DNA from 4 places in the Lysinibacillus sp. COL-1 genome. Region 3 is predicted to be linked to each of the others. Evidence: riboswitches for the same ligand, from Rfam matches in the RefSeq annotation. Region 3 holds a riboswitch; each other region holds the start of a gene.
What was found. Region 3 has a riboswitch for thiamine pyrophosphate ahead of thiM (hydroxyethylthiazole kinase). Riboswitches for the same ligand answer to the same signal wherever they lie in the genome.
Positions count from the first base shown of each region.

Region 1: another riboswitch for thiamine pyrophosphate. It lies ahead of thiW (energy coupling factor transporter S component ThiW); the one in region 3 lies ahead of thiM (hydroxyethylthiazole kinase).
Region 2: another riboswitch for thiamine pyrophosphate. It lies ahead of AC6BKE_RS19475 (ABC transporter substrate-binding protein); the one in region 3 lies ahead of thiM (hydroxyethylthiazole kinase).
Region 4: another riboswitch for thiamine pyrophosphate. It lies ahead of thiC (phosphomethylpyrimidine synthase ThiC); the one in region 3 lies ahead of thiM (hydroxyethylthiazole kinase).

Region 1 is NZ_JCAWSJ010000004.1:633,902-636,106, forward strand. It holds gene AC6BKE_RS11260 (VWA domain-containing protein) at 1-252, shown strand, start outside; gene thiW (energy coupling factor transporter S component ThiW) at 474-974, opposite strand; TPP riboswitch at 1,066-1,173, opposite strand; gene AC6BKE_RS11270 (MFS transporter) at 1,240-2,205, opposite strand, start outside.
Region 2 is NZ_JCAWSJ010000004.1:2,253,435-2,255,639, forward strand. It holds gene AC6BKE_RS19470 (thiamine-binding protein) at 1-149, opposite strand, end outside; gene AC6BKE_RS19475 (ABC transporter substrate-binding protein) at 151-1,146, opposite strand; TPP riboswitch at 1,300-1,410, opposite strand; gene parC (DNA topoisomerase IV subunit A) at 1,530-2,205, opposite strand, start outside.
Region 3 is NZ_JCAWSJ010000004.1:3,296,857-3,299,061, forward strand. It holds gene mbcS (acyl-CoA synthetase MbcS) at 1-452, opposite strand, end outside; TPP riboswitch at 643-740, shown strand; gene thiM (hydroxyethylthiazole kinase) at 833-1,600, shown strand; gene thiD (bifunctional hydroxymethylpyrimidine kinase/phosphomethylpyrimidine kinase) at 1,588-2,205, shown strand, end outside.
Region 4 is NZ_JCAWSJ010000002.1:623,480-625,684, forward strand. It holds gene AC6BKE_RS03520 (AEC family transporter) at 1-588, shown strand, start outside; TPP riboswitch at 667-781, shown strand; gene thiC (phosphomethylpyrimidine synthase ThiC) at 927-2,205, shown strand, end outside.

The sequences.
Region 1 (2,205 bases), 2.7 Mb from region 3:
GGAGCCGTTTTAAAAGAACCACAAGATGTGTTCCGTGACTTTACAACCAAAGGAGCGGATCGACAAAACATTGCCACATGGCTTCTTTTAGCAAGTATGCTTCTATTCTTTATGGATATTACCATAAGACGTTTTGGGTGGAGTTTCCTAACAAAAACGAATAAAAAAGAGCAGCCAATTGAGGAGAAACCTGTACAAGCAGAAGACACGAACGTAGCCCAGCTATTAAAGGGTATGAAAAAACGATCATAATAGAGTGAAGGCAGTGCAAAATCATTCCATTTTGCACTGCTTTTTTGAATGCTTTGAGGTTTTAAAAAAGGGTGCAAAGGTGATTGACACAGTGCCGCTTTCGAAAAGTGCTTCTCGGGGGAGAGACGCTCATAAAGAAACGAACCCCGCTCAAAGACTAGAAAAGGAATCTTCTCGCACATCTTAAAGAATTTCCAAAATCAAAAAGCACTCAGCACCACTCAATAAAGCGAAGAATTAAAACTCTTTACTAGTACCGATTTTCGCAAAGTGCTAGCTACCATAACACCTAAGATGGCCCCGATGGTACTTGATGTTAAAAAGGCTGGCATGAAGAATAATGCGGCTACGGATGTCTCCATAAGCAATTTTGCATAGGGTACGGCAATAAGTGAAGCTAAAATACCAGTGCCAAAAACTTCGCCGAATCCTGCTAGCCATGATTTTCTACTGTATTTGTAGGCAAGGGCCGCACACAATGCTCCAATGACGCTACCAGGAATCGCTAAAAGAGAGCCTGTACCAGTAAAGATACGAATGATGGCTGTCACAAAGGCAACTAGAACTGTTGGCACGGGTCCTAGTATAATAGCTCCTATTACGTTAACAGCATGCTGAACGGGGTAGGCGCGTGCGATGCCTGTTGGTATGGATACAAAGATAGATCCTGCTACAGCAATCGCTACTAATAAAGCCATGATTGTCATTTTACGAATTGACATAAGGTTCACTCCTCTTGAATAAAATCATGAGGGAAATTAAAAGGCCGCTTCCTTTAAACAATAGGAAGCGGCCTTGCATAGACAATGATAATAGCAAGTAGCGCCACTTCCCTCCGCTAGTATGAACTAGATCAGGTTCAAAGGGTCCGTACATCATCATATACGTCTCAGCCTTTTAAAGGCTCCCCTAGTGGTAAATATCATTCAATTTTATTAACCAACATTACTGTAACATAATGTTAAAAATAGTCAATGATTTTTCTGACTATTTCGTATCAGGATGCATTAGATGAGGTGCTTTTTTCAATGTCCAGATGAGTGCAAGGAAGAAGCAGGCTAATAATATGATAGATCCGAAAATATATGGACTGTTCATATTCCAGTCAAATAGTAAACCTGCTAAGGCTGGTCCAATCATATTGCCAAGGCTCATGTAAGCATTATTCAAGCCCGCAGCAAACCCTTGTTCTTTCTCTGCAAGCTTTGAAATTAGTGTATTTACAGCAGGACGAATTAGTGTTGTTGCTGTAGAGAAAATAGTTGCTACAACTAATATAAGAGCGAAGCCAGATACAAACAATATTAAGAAAATAGCAACAGATGCAATAAATAAATTGACTAACACAACTTTCATTTCACCAAAGCGATTAAAAAGTGGTGTAATCACAAACATTTGTACAACTACCCCAAAAGCACCACCGACAACTAAAATAATCGCAATATCTACGGGTGTGTAATTAAACTTTTCTGTCACAAATAATGACAAGGTTGTTTGGAAGTTGGCAATTCCGAACGAGAACACGAGCATGATAATGAGCATAACGAAATAAGGCATATGTATGGAACGAGCCATTTGCTTCGCCAGATTTTCTTGCTTTTGCTTGTCATGTGAAGTGTTTGGTTTAGTAGATGGTAATAAAAAGTAAGATAAAACAGATGCAAGTATGGCAGCAACTCCTGCCGTGAAAAATGGAAAATGTAAACTAACCTTTGCTAAGAAACCACCTATTCCTGGCCCTATCATAAAGCCCAGTGACATAGCAGCACCCAACATACTCATACCTTTTCCACGTTCCTCGTAGGTAGTAACGTCAGCTACAAATGCCATAATAGGAGGTGCAACAAATGCGGAACCTAGACCGCCTAAAAAGCGTGCTAAAAATAGCATCCAGACGTCTGTGGCTAGGCCAAAACCGATTTGTGCAAGACCTGTCACAATAAGACCGAAAAT
Region 2 (2,205 bases), 1.0 Mb from region 3:
TCACCTTCCATCGTCGTTTCCAACGGATGTACCTCATATTTCACACCAGCAGCATCTATCACAGCAATCGCCGCATCGACATACGGTATAACATCCTCAAATTTCTCTGTTTTTGGAATGATTTGAACACTGATTAATGAATTCGCCATCTTATTTGGCCTCCTTTTTAGGTAAGAAATCATTTGTAAAGGCTTGTTTCGCATTAAATTCGCCCTCTAACACGTTGTTGCTAGACATCCATTTTGCATAGTTTTCCCATACAGAAAGCTTTTGCTCTCCCCATTGCTTGGCATCATCCTGATATTTATCGGCTAGCCATTCCTGACTTTTATGCACTAACGCTTGATCTAAATCGGGAGCCGCTTCTATTAAAATATCAGCCGCCTCACTTGGATGTGCTATGGCGTATTCATAGCCCTTCGATGCAGCCGCCACAAACGCTTGAACTAGGTCAGGATTGTCCTGGATCATTTTTTCATTTGTAGCTAGAACAGGTGTATAATAGTCCAGCTGATCACTATAATCTGTTAAGTACAGCATATTAATCTTTTCACCCCGTAGCTCAGCTTCAATACCTGTCCACGCGTAATAAATCCAAGCAAAATCAATATCCTTTTGCATCATCGTGAAAAAATCTAAATCTCCTGCATTGACGATATCTAGTTTATGAATGTCTGCCTTTTCTGTTTGCATCAATGATTGTAGGACAGCTTGCTCTAGTGGAGCCCCCCAACCGCCATAGGTTTTACCTTCGAAATCCTTTGGTGATGTAATACCTTTTGATGCAATAGAAGCAAAGCCAGATGTATTATGTTGAATAATAGCAGCAATGGAGACAAGAGGCACATCTTGCACACGAGCCTGTGTAATCCCTTCCTGATAGCTCACACCAAACTCTGCCTTGCCAGAAGCAACAAGCTGATCGGCTCCTGCCTCCCCAGGCATAATAATGTCAACATCTAAGCCCTGCTCCTCAAAATAACCGAGTTTTTTTGCGACATACAGTCCTGTATGATTTGTATTTGGTGTCCAATCTAAGACCACTGATACTTTTTTCAGCTGATCAGTAGCCTGCTTGTCCTCCTTGTCACTACAGCCCACTAACGTTAAAAGTGCAGCCACTAGAATAAATAACCATTTTTTCATGCGAAGTCCTCCTAGTTGATAATGTGAAAGTGTTCATGATTGAATGTTGTCACCAGAAAGAAAGCGTATGCGTTTGGCAAGATATTGCTTGAAAACATAAAAAAACGCCTAGGATTCCTCCCAGACGTATTGCAATCAATCTTCAAAACTTTGCTTTTTTGAATAGATGTTCCCTACGCTGGTACGAGCCAAATCAGGTTCAAAGGGTCAGCGTCTATCGGACACAATCTCAGCTAGCAACTACTAGCCCCCCTACATTCTTGTGCTATGAACTTTTCGTTGATTATTATACCCATAGTTACGCTAAAATGACAAGATGCTATTTTTGACTAACGACTGCTCTCGTAAAAAAACCCAGCACTCCTAAGAGACTGGGCTTATCATTAGCTTAGTTTCTGTTCTTTTTTAGCCGTTAAAACATGGGAAATGGCCCCATCTGTTGCAATATCCACTTTAAACGAACCGTTGGAATGGCGATCAGCACGCGTCAATGTTTGGACATCAATGAGCTCTTGTACACCTTTTTCCGTTTCAATCACTATTTGCTCCTCATTCGTTGCTTGAATAACTGCCACAATACGGTGAGGATTTGCTTTTAATTCTGTTAATACTTTTAGACCACGTTTTGCACGACTTGCCACTTCAACTTCTGCAACATTCATTTTCTTCACGGCTCCACGCTGTGTGACGATTACCACATATTGTGTAGCATCAGGCTGTAGCACATTGACACCGACTAAGGCTTCTCCATCCTTTAGCGTGATGCCTTTGACACCGCCTGTTTTCACCCCTGTAACTGGTAATTCTTCCAGTGGGAAACGAATCGCATAGGCTGTATCCGTTGTTAACATCAGTTCCACATCATCTGTCACAAACGATGCATAGATCATCGCATCGCCCGCTTTAACATTCATTGTTTTTATTGGCTTCGAATAACGCGTCACCGCATAATCTGCCAGTGGGGAGCGTTTAATTTGACCATCTTTTGTAGCTGTTAAAATATACGTATTTGGCTGCTCGAATGTTTCAAAGCCATACACTGCAATAATAGACTCATCT
Region 3 (2,205 bases):
AAAGGCTGCCAAGGCTCATGTGCTTTCCCTATGACAAATTGCTGTATGCCCTGTAAATTTCCAACTTCATCAAATTGTTCAATATAGGGCTCATAGGCAACAACCCCTTTAGCATTGGCGTGATGAATGCGATACTCAATATCTTTTGTTCTTAACATTTCTGAGCTTGGAATGATGGTTAAACCTGCTTTTAATGCTGCAATATAAACAATATATGCTTCCACTGAGCGTGGTACCATCACTAAAATCACATCACCCTTCGTTAAACCTTGTAAGGTGAAAACATGTGCTGCTTGATTCGCTTTTTCCATCAAATGTGCATATGTAATAAATTGTACAGCTTGATTTTCTTCATAAATAATTAAAGCATTTTTCGTTGCATCCTGAGCATATTTTTCAATTTCCTCTGTTATGTTATACCATTCTGGTGCAACTAAATCTTGTCTTTTCATGGCAGATGCCCCCTTTTGCTATGACACATTATAAAACTCCTTTTTCAGTATTTTCAATGGTTTGCGCTTAATTTAGGTAAAGTCATGACAACTATCATACCTAGCTATATGGCATCAGTCACGTTTTGTCGATAGGAAAACTAGCTATTGAATACAAATGAAAAGTATGGTACATTTTGGTCAACTAAAAGCAAAATTGCAGGGGGACTCGAAAGAGTTGAGAAGGTAAAACCTGACCCTTTGAACCTGTTAGTTAATACTGACGTAGGGAGCAACAGACATCGATTTTTTCAGATGAAAGGCTCTTTTTCGTGTATTTTCACATAAAAAGAGCCTTTTTGCATGCTTACGTCCATCCACAAAGGAGGACTAAAATTAAAATGATATTTCAAACAATTCGTCAACAGCAACCACTTATTCATTGCATCACAAACTATGTGGTGGCAAATTTCCAAGCAAATGGTTTATTAGCATTAGGTGCTTCGCCCGTTATGGCTGACGATAGCCAAGAGGTTGAGGAAATGGTAGCAATGGCACAAGCATTATTAATTAATATCGGGACACTCAATACTCGCACCAAAAACGCCATGCTGTTAGCAGGAAAAAAAGCTAATGCACTTGGCATTCCAGTTATATTAGATCCAGTTGGGGCAGGGGCTACAACTTATCGCAAGGAAACCGTTCAATACTTACTTGAAAACATACAATTTGCCGTAATTCGCTGTAATATCGGTGAGCTTGCGGCTATAGCCAATGTAGATTGGCAACAGAAAGGTGTAGATAGTGGTCATGGCTCCATGTCACTGGAGACGGAAGCATTACTAGTGGCACAACGATATAATTGTATCGTTATTGTAACAGGTGAACGTGATCTTATAACAAATGGTGAGCATAGCCAGTGGATAGCTGGTGGCCACCCACAAATGACAGAGGTCACTGGTACTGGCTGTTTACTTAGTGCGCTTTGTGGTGCTGCCTATGTCGCAGGTAACAAGCCATACAACCAATTAGCAGAAACACTCACTTACTATAAAAAGGCAGCAGTACTAGCTTCTGCATTCACTGCAGATATCGGTGATTTTCAAATAGCTTTGCTTAATGCTATACATCGTTTATCAAAGGATGGTGAAGCATCATGCATATTGTAACGACGATTGCTGGATCAGATAGTGGTGGCGGTGCTGGTATACAGGCTGATTTAAAAACATTTCAGGAATTAGAGGTGTTCGGCACTTCCGTTATTACAGCTTTAACTGCACAAAATACAACAGGCGTGACAGGTGTTTTCCCCATTGACATTTCGTTTGTGGAAAAACAATTTCAAGCGTTAGTCGAAGATTTTCCGATTGCTGCAATGAAAACAGGCATGCTTTATTCCTCTGGTATTATCCAAGCCATCGCACGCATGATCGGTGAATTAAACATACCACTAATTGTGGATCCCGTGATGATTGCAAAAGGTGGAGAAAGCTTATTACAGCAAGAAGCTATTGAGGCGTTACGCTCATCTTTACTACCACTAGCTACGATTGTTACGCCAAATATACCCGAAGCAGAGGCTCTCACGGGGAGAACCATTCGCCATTTTGAGGATATGAAACAAGTGGCTCAAAGCTTTTTACAGCTAGGTGTACAATGCGTCATTGTAAAGGGTGGGCATTTAGCAGAACCACTTTATGCCATTGATTATGTATTTTTCAAAAATGGACAATCTTTTTCGATGCAGTCTCCACGAATCCAAACCAAAAATACA
Region 4 (2,205 bases), on a different contig from region 3:
GCCCAAATGATTTTTGTAACACAACCTATTGGTGTAGCCATTCAGGTCATGCTCGTTATATTTCAAAATATGACAACTTATACATATGGTTTGTACAATTTAATTTCCTCTACGAAATCGGGTATGACAATCATCAAAGATTTCTTTAAAATGCCCATTATTCATGCGCTAATTATTGGTGTCGCTATGAACTATTTTAATATTGGTATACCGGAGTTTATCAAAATACCTGTAGAGCATGTCGCAGATGGATTTATTGCTGTAGCCTTAATTACATTAGGCGCACAATTATCACAGCTTGAAATCAAATCTATGTTTAATAAAACTGTTTTTGTTAGCTGTTTTACAAGATTAGTTATCGGACCAGCTGTAGCATTGGTCATTATTTATGTATTGGGGTTAGATGGAGTTGTCGCACAATCTCTGTTTATAGCCAGTGCCTTCCCAACATCTCGCAATAGCTCTAGTCTAGCATTAGAATACGATGTGGAATCAGCTACAGCTGCGCAAACTGTTTTATTTTCAACCATTGTGAGCTGTCTAACAGTAACGATCGTGATTTATCTTGCGGAAGTATTATTTACTTAGTTGGATGAAAATTTTAAAATATTGAATGGAAAACTTCCATCTCTTAGAAATATCTGCTACACTAGCATCAAACTAAATAGTATTAACTAGGGGAGTCTGATGAGTCAGGCTGAGAGGGAAACGCTTAGAAGTTTCTTGACCCTTTGGACCTGATCTGGCTCATACCAGCGTGGGAAAGTTAAGAAGCTATTGCATCGTATGTCGTGTGCAATTACTAGACCTTTACATTCATGGCCGGATCCAAAAAAATATTTTGGATTCGGCCTTTCTTTATTTGTTGGAGTGAGCTAGATTTTCGGTCCTTGTATCAAATTACATTTAAGGGAGAGAAGTAGCTCATGTCAGTAGTTAGTGAAAAGAACATTACGATTATGTCTAGCTTTGAAGGAAGCAAAAAAGTGTATGTGGAAGGATCACGTCCAGATATTTTAGTACCTATGCGTGAAATCGCATTAAGCCCAACGACTGGTAGCTTTGGGGATGAAAAAAATGCCCCTATTCGAGTATATGATACGAGTGGTCCATACACAGATCCGAATTATCACGTTGATATTACAAAGGGTCTGCCTGCTTTGCGACGTGCATGGATAGAAGAAAGAGGAGATGTTGAGGAATATGAGGGGCGTACGATTAAACCTGAGGATAACGGTTTTCGTCGTGTTGATGATCCGCGCATTCAAGAAAATGTTTTCCCTGAATTGGAGCGGAAGCCTTTACGTGCAAAAAGGGGTAAAAATGTAACACAGCTTCACTATGCACGAAATGGAATGATAACGCCGGAAATGGAGTTTGTGGCGATACGTGAAAACATGGATCCTGAATTTGTTCGTTCAGAAATTGCAGCAGGTCGGGCTATTATGCCTTCTAATATTAATCACCCTGAGGCAGAGCCGATGATTATTGGTCGCAACTTCCATGTGAAAATCAATGCAAACATTGGAAATTCCGCGGTGTCGTCGTCAATAGCAGAAGAAGTTGAGAAAATGACATGGGCTACACGCTGGGGTGCCGATAATATTATGGATCTCTCGACTGGTAAACATATTCATACAACGAGAGAATGGATTATTCGAAATGCTGCAGTGCCAGTGGGAACGGTGCCCATTTATCAGGCTTTAGAAAAAGTAAATGGCATAGCCGAGGATTTAACGTGGGAAGTTTATCGTGATACGCTCATTGAGCAAGCAGAGCAGGGGGTTGATTATTTCACGATACATGCGGGTGTTCTTTTACGCTATGTACCTCTTACAGCAAATCGTGTAACAGGCATTGTGTCACGTGGTGGTTCAATTATGGCACAGTGGTGTTTATTTCATCATCAAGAGAATTTCCTTTATACACATTTTGAGGAAATCTGTGAAATTATGAAGACATATGATGTTGCTTTTTCTTTAGGAGATGGCTTACGCCCAGGTTCCATTGCAGATGCCAATGATGAGGCCCAATTTGCAGAGCTTGAAACGCTGGGTGAATTAACACAAATCGCTTGGAAGCATGATGTTCAGGTGATGGTAGAGGGGCCAGGTCATGTACCGATGCATTTGATAAAGGAGAATATGGACAAGCAATTAGAAGTTTGTAAGGAAGCGCCTTTCTATACATTGGGCCCATTAACAA